2 regions of the Kitasatospora sp. NPDC001261 genome follow, and region 2 is predicted to be linked to the other one. Evidence: riboswitches for the same ligand, from Rfam matches in the RefSeq annotation. Region 2 holds a riboswitch; the other holds the start of a gene.
The links. Region 2 has a riboswitch for cobalamin ahead of ACFY4B_RS15340 (iron ABC transporter permease). Riboswitches for the same ligand answer to the same signal wherever they lie in the genome.

Region 1 (6,941 bases), on a different contig from region 2:
GGGGTCGAGGGTCGCGCGGATCTCCGCGAGGCCGCGCACGGTCGCCCACAGGGCGACGGGACGGGGGGCCGGGACCGGCGCGGGCGCGGGCTCCAGCCATTCGTCGCGGAACAGCAGGGCGCAGTCCAGCCCGCAGCCCTGGGCGCCGTCGGCGCCGTGGCAGGTGGCGCCGGCCAGGGCGACGGTGCCGGACAGGCGACGCACCCGGTAGTGGTCGTCGATCATGCGGCGCACGATGCGCTCGACCTGGTAGACGCCGCCGCAGAACGACCACTGGCTGCCGGTGAACCACAGGCCGCGGTGGCGGTCCTTGTCGTCGAGGGTGGCGCGCACCGCGGCCTCGTCCTTCACCCGGACCCAGTCCCCCTCGGCGAACCGGGAGGGCCGGCCGGGCGCCGGAACGTCGGCGCGGCGCTCGCGCAGGCCCTCGCGGGCGATCCTGGCGCGGCGCACGACGCCGAGTGGGGGAAGGTCGCGCAGGGGCAGGTTCTTGTACTGGCACCGGTTCGCGGCGGTTCCGCAGAGCGGCTCCGCGGTATGGGTGAACCGTGATTCCTCAACGGCCATCAGTGAAATCCCATCGGGTCGGAGATATCGGCACAGGCTAGCGCACCCGGTCTTTTACGCGCTGGCTCGTCGGACCCTACCGGCGCCATGTCGAAAGAAATAACACTAGACGCACTAAGAGCCCCATGGGGTGAAACATCGCCGTTCCCGGGGAATTCTGGTCAGGGTCCGTGTTCATGTGCGTGTAATGTTTCCATCGTTGTCGGGGTGGAGTGGCCGAGTGGCTAGGCGGCGGCTTGCAGGGCCGTTCAGATGGGTTCGATTCCTATCTCCACCTTTTTCTTCCGAGTTCTTTCGAGACATTTCGATCCGTCTCGAAAGGCGCGCCCGGAACAGGACGAGCGGTGCGGTCACCTGGGGCTCCGGGGCACATCACCCGGCGAAGGGATCGCTCATGACCACCTCCCCCAGCGGCTCGGCCGCCGCGCTGCGCGCCGTCCAGGTCGCGGGGCCGGGTGCGGCCCCCGAGCTGGTCGAGGTCCCCTCGCGGGAACCCGGTCCGGGAGCCGTGCGGATCACCGTGGAGGCGTGCGGGGTCTGCCACTCCGACCTGCTCATCGCCGGCGGCCTGCTGCCCGGCAGCACCTTCCCGATCACCCCGGGGCACGAGATCGCCGGCCGCGTCGACGCCCTCGGCGAGGGCGTGGAGGGCTGGCGGGTCGGCGACCGGGTCGCGGTCGGCTGGTACGGCGGCAGCTGCGGGCACTGCGACGCGTGCCGGGCGGGCGACGGCCTGCACTGCGCACGGGTCGAGATCCCCGGCGTCGCCTATCCGGGCGGGTTCGCCGACTCCGTCGTCGTCCCGGCCGTGGCCCTGGCGGCGGTCCCGGACGAGCTCACCGCGGTCGAGGCGGCGCCGCTGGCCTGCGCGGGGGTGACGGTCTTCAACGCCCTGCGCCGCTCCGCCGCACGGCCCGGGGACACCGTCGCCATCCTGGGGATCGGCGGACTCGGCCACCTGGGCGTCCAGTTCGCCGAGAAGATGGGCTTCCGTACCGTCGCCATCGCCCGCGGCCAGGAGAAGGGGCCGCTCGCGCTCCGGCTCGGCGCCGCCCACTACATCGACAGCACCGCGGGCGATGTCGCCGAGGCCCTGCGGCAGTTGGGAGGTGCGAAGGTGGTCCTGTCCACCGTCACCAACGCGCCCGCCGTGGTGGCGACGATCGACGGGATCACCCGCCGGGGCGAGCTCGTCATGGTCGGACTCCCGGCGGAGCCGCTGGAGCTGAGCGCCCTGCAGTTGATCCAGGGCGACCGGAAGGTCTACGCGCACTCCTCGGGCATCGCGGTCGACACCCAGGACACGCTGCGCTTCGCGGCGCAGACGGGGGTGCGGGCCTGGGTCGAGGAGGTGCCGCTGGAGCGGACCGCGGCGGCGGTGGAGAAGATGGCGGCCAACCGGGCCCGCTTCCGCATGGTCGTCACCACCGGCCGCTGAGCGGCGGTCATCGGAGCCGGCCCTCGGAGCCGGTCCCTCGGGGCCGGCTCCCGGCGTGTCCGGGCAGGTGGACGGGGGTGAGCGGCCCTCCGGCGGCGCGGCGCGGGCGCGTACCCCTGGACTTACTAGGACGTCCAACTATATGGTCGACGGCAGGTCCGCGGTGTCAGGGAAGCCGGTGTGAGTCCGGCACGGTCCCGCCACTGTGACCGGGGAGTCCGTCCTCGCAGATGACGGCCACTGGCAGCCAGCCGGGAAGGCCTGAGGGCGTGCGGTGATCCGGGAGTCAGGATACCGGCCGCGGGTGGTTCGTGTTTTCCACGAGGATGGAGACGACACACATGGCTCCGGGCTGCTTCCGTTCCACCGCGCCTGGCTGTCCCGTGCCGACGACCGCCGGGGCGCCCGCGTCCTGACGTACCGTCACATCGCCGTACGCCCGTGCCGAGGGGCGCGCCACCGTGCGCCCGCCGACCGGCGGCGGCCTCCATTCCTCCTCTCCCACCCCTGTCGAGAGAAGGAACCGATGGTCCGAGAACTGACCCACTTCATCGCCGGCAAGCCCACCGCCGGCACCTCCGGCCGCTTCGGCGACGTGTACGACCCCAACACCGGCCGGGTGCAGGCCAGGGTGCCCCTGGCGAGCCGCGCCGAGGTCGAGGCGGTGATCGCCGACGCCGAGCAGGCCCAGCCCGCGTGGGCCGCCTGGAACCCGCAGCGGCGGGCCCGTGTCCTGCTGCGCTTCCTCCAGCTCGTCGAGCAGGAGAAGGACGAGCTGGCCCGGCTGCTCTCCGCCGAGCACGGCAAGACCGTGGCCGACGCCCACGGCGACATCCAACGAGGCCTGGAGGTCGTGGAGTTCGCCGCCGGCATCCCGCACCTGCTGAAGGGCGAGTTCAGCGACAACGCCGGGACGGGCATCGACGTGTACTCGATGCGCCAGCCGCTCGGCGTGGTCGCGGGCATCACGCCGTTCAACTTCCCGGCGATGATCCCGCTCTGGAAGGCCGCGCCCGCGCTGGCCTGCGGGAACGCCTTCGTGCTCAAGCCCTCGGAGCGCGACCCCTCGGTGCCGCTGCGGCTGGCCGAGCTGTTCCTGGAGGCCGGGCTGCCGCCGGGCGTGCTCAATGTCGTCAACGGTGACAAGGAGGCCGTGGACACCCTGCTGGAGGACCCGCGCGTCCAGGCGCTCGGCTTCGTCGGCTCCACGCCGATCGCCCAGTACGTGTACGCCACCGCCGCCGCGCACGGGAAGCGGGCGCAGTGCTTCGGCGGGGCCAAGAACCACCTGATCGTGATGCCGGACGCCGACCTCGACCAGGCGGCGGACGCGCTGATCGGCGCCGGGTACGGCTCGGCCGGGGAGCGCTGCATGGCCATCTCGGTGGCCGTCCCGGTGGGGGAGGCGACGGCGGACGCCCTGGTGGCGAAGCTGGTCGAGCGGATCGGCGCGCTCAAGGTCGGGCGCTCGGACGACCCGGCGGCGGACTTCGGACCGCTGGTCGGCGCCGACGCGCTGGCGCGGGTGCGCGGCTACCTGGACCTCGGGGTCGAGGAGGGCGCCGAACTCGTCGTCGACGGAAGGGACTTCCGGCTGGCCGGGCACGAGGACGGCTACTTCCTCGGCGCCTCGCTGTTCGACCGGGTCACGCCCGGCATGCGGATCTACCGGGAGGAGATCTTCGGGCCGGTGCTCACCGTGGTGCGTGCCGCCGACTACGAGGAGGCGCTGCGGCTGCCCAGCGAGCACGAGTTCGGCAACGGGGTGGCCATCTACACCCGGGACGGCGACACCGCCCGGGACTTCGCCCGGCGGGTGAACACCGGCATGGTCGGGGTCAACGTGCCGATCCCGGTGCCGATCGCCTACCACACCTTCGGCGGCTGGAAGCGCTCCGCGTTCGGCGACCTCAACCAGCACGGGCCGGACTCGATCCGCTTCTACACCCGCACCCGCACCGTCACCTCGCGCTGGCCCTCCGGGGCCAAGGAGGGCGCGAGCTTCACCATCCCGACGATGGGCTGAGGCGCGCCGTGCACACCCATCTGACCGACGACCAGCTCGCCATCGTCGCGACCACCCGGGACTTCGCCCGCGAGCACCTCGCCCCGTACGCCGTCGCGTGGGACCAGGCCAAGCACTTCCCGGTCGACGTCCTGCGCAAGGCCGCCGACCTGGGCCTCGGCGGCGTCTACGTGCGGGAGGAGGCGGGCGGCTCGGAGCTCGGCCGCCAGGACGGCGTGCTCGTCTTCGAGGCACTGGCGACCGGCTGCCCGTCCATCGCCGGCTACCTGTCGATCCACAACATGGTCGCCTGGATGATCGACCGCTACGGCAGTCCCGCCCAGCGCGCCCGGCTGCTGCCCGGGCTCTGCTCGACGGAACTGCTCGGCAGCTACTGCCTCACCGAGCCGGGCGCGGGCTCGGACGCCGCCGCGCTGGCCACCCGGGCCCGCCGGCACGGGGACCACTGGGTCCTGGACGGCGTCAAGCAGTTCGTCTCGGGCGCCGGCACCTCGCAGGTGTACGTGGTGATGGCCCGAACCGGCGGCCCGGGGGCCCGGGGCGTCTCCGCGTTCCTGGTGGAGCGGGACGACCCCGGCGTCTCCTTCGGAGCGAACGAGAAGAAGATGGGCTGGAACGCCCAGCCGACCCGGCAGGTGCTGCTGGACGGCGTCCGGCTCCCCGCCGACCGCCTGCTCGGCGGGGAGGGCGAGGGCTTCCGGATCGCCATGAACGGGCTGAACGGCGGCCGGCTCGGCATCGCCGCCTGCTCCGTCGGCGGCGCGCAGGACGCCCTGGAGCGGGCCACCCGCCACCTGGCCGACCGGGAGGCGTTCGGGGCCGCGCTGCTGCACGCCCAGGCGCTGCGGTTCCGGCTCGCCGACATGGCCACGGAGCTGGAGGCCGCCAGATCGCTGCTCTGGCGGGCCGCCGCCGCGCTGGACCGGGGCGACCCCCGGGCGCCGGAGCTGTGCGCGATGGCCAAGCGCCACGCCACCGACACCGGCTTCGAGGTGGCCAACCAGGCGCTCCAACTCCACGGCGGCTACGGCTACCTGGCCGAGTACGGCATCGAGAAGATCGTCCGCGACCTGCGGGTGCACCAGATCCTGGAAGGGACCAACGAGATCATGCGCGTCATCGTCGCCCGCGGCCTGACCGGGGCCGCGTGATGGGTACGGATGAGGTCCTCGTCCAGCGCGAGGGCCGGGCGGGTCTGATCGTCCTCAACCGCCCGGCGGCCCTGAACGCCCTCACCCACGGCATGGTGCGGAGGATCTCCGCCGCACTGGACGTGTGGGAGCGGGACGGCGACGTGGAGACCGTCGTGATCACCGGCGCCGGTGAGCGGGCCTTCTGCGCTGGCGGCGACATCGTCGCCATCCACCGCGCCGCCACCGGCGGCGACCCGGGTGCCGTCGAGGAGTTCTGGCGCGACGAGTACCGCCTCAACGCCCGGATCGCCCGCTACCCGAAGCCCTACGTCGCCGTGATGAACGGCATCGTGATGGGCGGCGGGGTCGGCGTCTCCGCCCACGGCAGCGTCCGGATCGTCACGGAGACCACCCGGGTCGCCCTGCCGGAGGCCGGCATCGGCTTCGTCCCCGACGTCGGCGGCACCTACCTGCTCGCCCTCGCGCCGGGGGAGTCGGGCACCCACCTCGCCCTGACCGCGGGATCCGTCGGCGCCGGGGACGCGCTGCTGTGCGGGCTCGCCGACCACTTCGTGCCCGCCGAGCGGCTGCCCGCACTGCTGGACGACCTGGCCGAACTGCCCGTCCACGACGCCCTGGAACGGAACGTCGGGCCCGCGCCGGCCGGCGTGCTGGACGGCCAGCGCGGATGGATCGACCACTGCTACGCGGCCGGCAGCGTGGAGGAGATCCTCGACCGGCTGCGGGAGAGCGGCGAACCCGAGGCCAAGAAGGCCGCCGACCGGATCGCCGCCAACTCCCCGACCGCCGTGAAGGCGACGCTCGCGGCCCTGCGCCGGGCCCGGGCACTCGGCCCGCTGGAGGCCGTCCTCGACCAGGAGTACCGCACCTCCTGCGCGGCGCTCGCCACGCCGGACCTCGCCGAGGGCATCCGGGCCCAGGTGATCGACAAGGACCGTACCCCGCGGTGGAGCCCGGCGACCCTGGGCGCCGTCGAACCCGCGGCCGTGGACCGCTACTTCGCCCCGCTCGGCGACCGTGAACTCGGCCTCGCCGCCACCACACCCCTGGAGCGCTGGTGACCCAGACGATCGGATTCATCGGACTCGGCAACATGGGCGGCCCGATGGCCGCCAACCTCGTCAAGGCCGGACACCGGGTGACCGGCTACGACCTGTCCCCGGACGCCCGGGAGCGCGCCGCCGGGAACGGCGTCGCCGTGGCCGCCTCGGCGGCGGAGGCGGTGACGGCGGCCGGGACGGTCGTCACCATGCTCCCGGCCGGACGCCATGTCCTCGACGCCTACGGTGAGTTGACGGCGGCGGCGCCGAGCGGCGCGCTGTTCGTGGACTGCTCCACCATCGCGGTCGGGGACGCCCGGGTGGCCGCCGACCTCGCCCGGGTCGCCGGGCACCGGGCCGTCGACGCACCGGTCTCCGGCGGCGTGGCCGGCGCCGAGGCGGCCGGCCTGACCTTCATGGTCGGCGCGGACGCCGCCGACTTCGCCGACGTCGAGCCGCTGCTGGCGGCGATGGGCCGGCGGGTCGTCCACTGCGGAGGGTCCGGCGCCGGCCAGGCGGCGAAGATCTGCAACAACATGATCCTCGGCGTCTCCATGATCGCGGTCAGCGAGGCCTTCGTCCTCGGGGAGAGCCTCGGGCTCAGCCACCAGGCCCTGTTCGACGTGGCCTCCACCGCCTCCGGCCAGTGCTGGGCGCTCACCGCCAACTGTCCCGTCCCCGGCCCCGTCCCGGCCAGCCCCGCCAACCGCGACTAC
Region 2 (6,941 bases):
AGGCCTGCGGGGTGACGCCGCTGCCCTCGTCGAAGCCGTAGTGCCAGCCGGCGAAGACCAGGTCGGCCTTGGCGTCCAGCGCGATCTCCTTGGTGAGGATCTTCTTGGAGAGCCAGGTGGTCTGCTGGTAGCCGTCCTTCCAGGCGACCTGGTCGATCTTCCCCTTGTCGTCGGGCATCACGTAGCCGGCCATCCGGTCGGCGAGGCCGAGCGAGAGCATCAGTTCGGTGATGTTGACGTCGTTGGTCACCACCCGGGCGGGCTTCTGCGCGAAGGTGAGCTTCTCCCCGCAGTTGTCCACCGTCACGGGGTAGTGGGCGGAGGCGGTGGCGGCCTCCTTCGGGGCGATCTCGGCGCCGCAGCCGACGAGTCCGAGGGCGAGCAGGGCGGTGGCGGCAACGGCCTTGGTGCGCACGGGAGTTCCTTGGGGGGTCAGGGGAGGCGGTCGAAGAGCAGCTGGAGGGCGCCGGTCTCCGGGTGGCGCACCGGGGTGCCCCGGACGCCGAACACCTCGGCCAGCAGGGCGGGTCGGAGCACCTCGTCGGGCGGCCCGGAGGCGACGATCCGGCCGTCCCGCAGGACGTACAGCAGGTCGCAGTGGCCCGCCGCCAGGTTGAGGTCGTGCAGCGCGGTGAGCACCGTCGGACCGGCCTCGCGGGCGAGCGCCAGCACCTCCAACTGGTGCGCGATGTCGAGGTGGTTGGTGGGTTCGTCGAGCACCAGCAGGCGCGGCTCCTGGACCAGCGCGCGGGCGAACAGCACCCGCTGCTTCTCGCCCCCGGACAGGCTCAGGAAGCCCCGCTCGGCGAGGTGCCCGGCCCGGACCTTGCGCAGCGCCTCGGCGCAGCGCCGCTCGTCCCCGTCGACTTGGGCGCCGAAGCCGCGGCGGTGCGGCAGCCGGCCCATGGCGACCACCTCGGCGACGGTGAAGTCGAACTCGGCGGAGTGCTCCTGGGTCAGCGCGGCCACCCGGCGGGCGCTCTCGCGGGCGGTGAGGGCGTGCAGGTCGTCGCCGGCCAGCCGGACCACGCCGCCGGCCGGCTTCAGCACCCGGTAGACGCAGCGCAGCAGGGTCGACTTGCCGCTGCCGTTGGGGCCGATCAGCCCGACCACCTGCCCGGCGGCGGCCGCCAGGCTCACCTCGTGGACCAGCCGGGTGCCGGCCAGCTCCACCGAGACGCCGTCGACGGCGAGGTCCTGGGCGTGCACCGGGGCCGGGTCGGTCGTCGCGGTCACCGGGCACCTCCGAAGGCCTGGCCGCGGCGGCGCATCATCACCAGGAAGGCGGGCACGCCGAGCACCGCGGTGAACACCCCGACGGGCAGTTCGGCGGGCGCCAGCAGGGTGCGCGAGGCGATGTCCACCCAGACCAGCAGCAGCGCCCCGGCGAGCGGCGCGACCACCAGCACCCGGCGGTGCCCGGCGCCGACCAGCATCCGCGCCAGGTGCGGCATCAGCAGCCCGACGAAGCCGATCGCCCCGCTGACCGCGACCACGGTGCCGGTGACGGCGGCGGTCACCACGAACAGCTCGCGGCGCAGCCGGTCCGGGTCCACGCCGAGCGAGGCGGAGGTCTCGTCGCCCATCGCGAGCGCGTCCAGCCGCCCGGCGGTGCAGGCCAGGTAGGCGAGCCCGGCCAGCACGGTGACGGCGGCGATCGGCACCTTGCCCCAGGTGGCGCCGCCGAGGCTGCCGAGCAGCCACATCATGACGTCCCGGGCGGCCTCGCCGCGGTCGGCGGCGAAGACCATCAGGGTGGTGGCGGCGGAGAAGCCGTACGACAGCGCGGTGCCGGTGAGCACCAGCCGCAGCGGGGTGAGCCCGTACGCGGTGCGGGCCGCGACGTAGACCAGGGTCATGGCGGCCAGCGCGGAGCCGAAGGCGGAGGCGGAGATCGCCCACACCCCGAGCGAGGCGAAGGCGCCGAACAGCATCACGGCGTTGGCGCCGACGGCCGCGCCGGAGGAGATGCCGAGCACGAAGGGGTCCGCCAGCGCGTTGCGCACCAGGGCCTGGACGGCGACCCCGCAGGCGGCCAGCCCGGCGCCGACCACGGCGGCCAGCACGGTGCGCGGCAGCCGGATCTCCCAGACGATCGCGTACGCGGCCGCCTCGTCCGCGTCCAGCCGGCCGCCCGTCAGCCCGGCGCCCAGGAGCCGCAGCACCCGGGGCAGGCCGAGCCCGGAGGAGCCGAGGGCGACCCCGCAGACCAGGGAGAGCAGCAGGGCGGCGGCGAGTCCGGCGGCGAGCGGGACGACGGGTATTCGGCGAGCGGGCGGGCCGACTGCACGGTTGACGGGTGCGCGGTTCACGGGTGCGCCTTGCCTCGGGCCGGGAGCGCGCCGGGGCGGGCGCGGGCCGGGGGCGTGCCGGGGCGCCGTTCCCCTCGCAGTCCGCGGCGAGTTGTCGGGAGGTCGGCGGCCGAGGGCGATCGGGCTGGCGCGGCCGTACGGGCGGGTACGGGCCGTGCTCACCGTTGCGGGTCAGCGCCGGATTCGCACCGGACTTCCCCCTCGGACGCCCTGGCAGCATAACAGCCACTCAGGGCAGGCAACCCTTACCGGGCCGGGTCGGACGTGAACGCACGACCGCCCCCGTCCGGCGGTGCGGACGGGGGCGGTCGGGTGGCGACGCGTCAGGCTCAGGCCTGCTTGGTCTCCCAGAAGATCTTGTCGACCTCGGCGATCAGGTCGAGCAGGGCCTGGCCGGTGGCCGGGTCCGTGGACGCCTTGGCGGCCGAGGCGGCCTTCAGGGTGTCGTTGATCAGCTGGTGCAGCTGCGGGTACTTCTCGAAGTGCGGGGCCTTGAAGTAGTCGCTCCACAGCACCGAGATGTGGTGCTTGACGGCCTCGGCGCGCTGCTCCTTGATGATGACGGCGCGGGCGCGGAAGTGCGGGTCCTCGTTGGCCTGGTACTTCTCCTGGGTGGCCTTGACCGACTCGGCCTCCAGCTTGGCCTGCGCGGGGTCGTAGACGCCGCAGGGCAGGTCGCAGTGGGCGTGGACGGTGGCGCGCGGTGCAAACAGACGAGAGAACATGGGAGTCCTTCCTTAGATCGTCTTCCCGCGCCCGAGATTACCCTTCCGCCCTCCCGGTTTCGCGATCGGGCGGTGGGCCTAGGGCGAAAGACGGACCGGGAACCGGCGCAATCCGGACATCGGACGGACGGCGGTCCGTACGGCAGACTGGGGGCGCGAGCGGGGGCGGGAGGAGGAGTCGTGGCGCGGAGCACGCGAGCGGAGGGCGCCGGGGCGGGGGAGCGCGGCCCGGGCGGCGCGCTGCCGTTCGGGCTGGTCGACGTGGCGGGGCCGTCGATGGTCCCGACCCTGCGCGAGGGCGACCGGCTGCTGGTCCGCTACGGCGCGCCGATCCGGCCCGGCGCGGTGGTGGTCTTCCGGCACCCCTTCCAGCAGGACCTGCTGGTGGTGAAGCGGGCCGCCGAGCGCCGGGCCACGGGCTGGTGGCTGCTCTCCGACAACCGCCCGGTGGACAGCGACAGCCGCAGCTACGGCGCAGTCCCGGACGAGCTGGTGCTCGGCCGGGTGCTGCTGCGGCTGCGCCCGAGCCCGGTCTGGCTGGCGCCGGGGCGCCGGCTGGAGCGGCTGCTGCTCACCCCGCGGCTGGCCCGGGTGCCGGGCCTGGCCCGCCGGCTCGGCGCCTGGGTCGAGGAGGTCTAGCGGGCCGCTACGCCCGGGCCGCCGCCTCCGCCTCCAGGCGCTTGCGGGCCCGGTAGGCGGCCACGTTGGCGCGGGTCGCGCAGCGGTCCGAGCAGTAGCGGCGGGAGCGGTTGGTCGAGGTGTCCAGGTAGGCGTTGCGGCAGGGCGCGGCCTGGCAGATGCCGAGCCGGTCGGCGCCCAGCTCGGTCAGGTGGACGGCCAGGCCCATGCAGGCGACCGCGCTGAAGTGGGCGGTGGCGGTGGGGGAGTTGTCGGCCAGGTGCAGGTGCCAGCGCGGCCGCCCGGCGTCGTCCAGGTAGTCGTGCCCGGAGATCAGCGGGCTGACCGGGTACTCCATCAGCAGGCTGTTCAGCAGGTCGACGCCGCGGATCTCGTCCCCGCCGGCGGCGGCCTCGAAGACCCCGCGCAGCCGGGTCCGCACCGCCCGCAGCCGGGGCACGTCGGACTCGTCGGCGAGCGAGCGGGCCCGCGAGGAGTCGGAGAAGAGACCGCGCACCGCCTCCACGGAGGTCAGCGAGTCGGTGCCGCGCTCGGGCTCCTCGGTGTTCACCAGCCGGACGGCGAGATCGGCGTAGGCGGCGAGCTCCACAGGGGTCCTTCCAGGGGGGTCGGTAACGGGCTGACTGCCTCCAGCCTATTACCCGGGCGGGGAAAACGACGGCGCCCGGCAGGAGTGACCTGCCGGGCGCCGGGCGTACGGGCTCAGAGCACCTTGGAGAGGAAGGCCCTGGTGCGCTCGTGCTGCGGGTCGGTGAGCACCTCGCGGGGGTTGCCGGACTCGACCACCACCCCGCCGTCCATGAACACCAGCGCGTCGCCGACCTCGCGGGCGAAGCCCATCTCGTGGGTGACGACCACCATGGTCATGCCCTCCTCGGCGAGGCCGCGCATGACGTCGAGGACGTCGCCGACCAGCTCCGGGTCGAGCGCGGAGGTCGGCTCGTCGAAGAGCATCAGCTTGGGCTTCATGGCCAGCGCGCGGGCGATCGCCACGCGCTGCTGCTGGCCGCCGGAGAGCTGCGAGGGGTAGTTCTTCGCCTTGTCGGCGAGGCCGACCCGCTCCAGCAGGGCCATCCCGCGCTCGCGGGCGTCGGCCCGGCTCTCGCCCTTGACCTGGACCGGCGCCTCCATGACGTTCTCGACGGCGGTCATGTGCGGGAACAGGTTGAAGCGCTGGAAGACCATGCCGATGTCGCGCCGCTTGAGGGCGACCTCGCGGTCCCTGAGCTCGTGCAGCCGGTCGCCCTTCTGCCGGTAGCCGACCAGCTCGCCGTCCACCCAGAGGCGGCCGCCGTTGATCTTCTCCAGGTGGTTGATGCACCGCAGGAAGGTCGACTTGCCGGAGCCGGACGGGCCGATCAGGCAGAACACCTCGCCCTGCCTGACCTCCAGGTCGATGCCCTTGAGCACCTCGACCAGGCCGTACGACTTGTGCACGTTCTCGGCGCGGACCATCGGCTCGCCGGACGCGCCGCCGGCGGGGGACTTGGTCGGATCGGTCATACGTGACCACCTCCCTCGAGCCCCGGGACGACGTCGGCGGTCGTCCTGGGGGCGGGCTTCCCGGCGAACAGCCTCCGCAGCCGCTGCAGCGGGGTGGGCGGGAGGGTGCGGTTGGAACCTCGGGCGTAGTGGCGCTCGATGTAGTACTGGCCGATGGTCAGCACCGAGGTGAAGAACAGGTACCAGAGGCTGACCACGATCAGCAGCGGGATGTTCTGGTAGTTCCGGGAGTAGATGACCTGGCCGGCCCGGAAGATCTCCTCCAGGGAGATCACGGAGACCAGCGAGGTGGTCTTCAGCATCGAGATGGTCTCGTTGCCGGTCGGCGGGATGATCACCCGCATGGCCTGCGGCAGGACGATCCGGCGCATGGTCTGGAACCGGCTCATGCCGAGCGCGTGCGCGGCCTCGGTCTGGCCCTCGTCCACCGACTGGATGCCGCCGCGGACGATCTCCGCCATGTAGGCGGCCTCGTTGAGGCCGAGGCCCAGCAGCGCGGCGACGAAGGTCGGGATCAGCACGTTGGTCTGCTCGGACCAGAACTCCGGCCCCCACGGGACGCCGATCGACAGCTTGGCCCAGATCAGGCCGAGGAAGTTCCAGAACACCAGCTGCACCAGCACCGGGGTGCCGCGGAAGATCCAGATGTAGACCCACGCGACGCCGGCCAGCAGCGGGTTCGGGGACAGGCGCATCACCGCGAGGACGATGCCGCCGACCACACCCATGAGCATGGCGAGCACGGTCAGTTCCAGCGTCACCAGCAGGCCGTGCATGATGCTGTCGTGGAACAGGTACTGACCGACGATGTCCCACTTGAAAGCGGGGTTGGTGAAGAGGGCGCTCACCAGCATCGCCGCGAGTACGGCGATGACGACGGCGCCGGCCCAGCGTCCGGGGTGGCGGACGGGGACGGCCTTGATGGTCTCGGGCCGGCCCTGCTCCGCCGTCCCCTTGTCCAAAGAGTTCACGGTGTGGCCTCGGGGGAGAAGATGGAGCGGACGAGGGTCAGCTGACGGCGCCGTTGACGGTCGAGGTGGTGATGGCGCCGGACTCGACCCCCCACTTGGCGAGGATCTGCTTGTAGGTGCCGTCGTCGATCAGCGACTGGACGGCCCCCTGGACGGCCGGGGTGAGCTTGGAGCCCTTGGCCAGCGCGACGCCGTAGGGGGCCACGCCGTAGGTCTCGCCGACCTTCTCCAGCTGGCCGCCGGACTGCTTGATCGCGTAGTCGACGACCTGGGAGTCGGCCATCATCGCCTGGTCGCGCCCGGAGACCACGGCGTTGGTGACGTCCGTCTGGAGGTCGAACTTGTCGCCGCCGTTCTGGACGCCCGGCTTGCCGGCCTTGGCGCAGTCCGGGTCGCGGGTGTCCTTGATCTCGTCGGCCTGGGTGGTGCCGGTCTGGACGGCGACCTTCTTGCCGCAGAGGTCCTTCGGGTCGATCTTCTCCGGGTTGCCCTTCTTCACCGCGACGGCGCTGCCGGAGTTGAAGTAGGTGACCATGTCGACGATCTGCTCGCGCTCCTTGTTGTCCGTGAAGGACGACATGCCGAGCTGGAACTTGTTCGACTGGATGCCGGGGATGATCGCGGTGAAGCCGGAGTCCTGGACCTCGGCCTTCAGCCCGAGCTTGGCGGCGATGGCGTTGGCCAGGTCGACGTCCATGCCGATGACCTTGCCGCTGTCGTCCTTGAACTCGTCCGGCGCGTACGAGGCGTCGGCGCCGACCAGGAGCTTGCCGGCGGCCTTGACGTCGTCC

Region 1: another riboswitch for cobalamin. It lies ahead of ACFY4B_RS37315 (CoA-acylating methylmalonate-semialdehyde dehydrogenase); the one in region 2 lies ahead of ACFY4B_RS15340 (iron ABC transporter permease).

What each region holds. Positions count from the first base shown of each region.
Region 1 is NZ_JBIAXP010000037.1:61,715-68,655, forward strand. Features, by position in the region: gene ACFY4B_RS37300 (hypothetical protein) at 1-567, opposite strand, end outside; tRNA gene ACFY4B_RS37305 (tRNA-Cys) at 774-844, shown strand; gene ACFY4B_RS37310 (alcohol dehydrogenase catalytic domain-containing protein) at 962-2,005, shown strand; cobalamin riboswitch at 2,132-2,323, shown strand; gene ACFY4B_RS37315 (CoA-acylating methylmalonate-semialdehyde dehydrogenase) at 2,532-4,031, shown strand; gene ACFY4B_RS37320 (acyl-CoA dehydrogenase family protein) at 4,040-5,182, shown strand; gene ACFY4B_RS37325 (enoyl-CoA hydratase/isomerase family protein) at 5,182-6,246, shown strand; gene mmsB (3-hydroxyisobutyrate dehydrogenase) at 6,243-6,941, shown strand, end outside.
Region 2 is NZ_JBIAXP010000010.1:24,059-30,999, forward strand. Features, by position in the region: gene ACFY4B_RS15330 (ABC transporter substrate-binding protein) at 1-415, opposite strand, end outside; gene ACFY4B_RS15335 (ABC transporter ATP-binding protein) at 433-1,236, opposite strand; gene ACFY4B_RS15340 (iron ABC transporter permease) at 1,233-2,312, opposite strand; cobalamin riboswitch at 2,435-2,560, opposite strand; gene sodN (superoxide dismutase, Ni) at 2,642-3,037, opposite strand; gene sodX (nickel-type superoxide dismutase maturation protease) at 3,314-3,676, shown strand; gene ACFY4B_RS15355 (CGNR zinc finger domain-containing protein) at 3,684-4,265, opposite strand; gene ACFY4B_RS15360 (amino acid ABC transporter ATP-binding protein) at 4,379-5,179, opposite strand; gene ACFY4B_RS15365 (amino acid ABC transporter permease) at 5,176-6,150, opposite strand; gene ACFY4B_RS15370 (ABC transporter substrate-binding protein) at 6,188-6,941, opposite strand, start outside.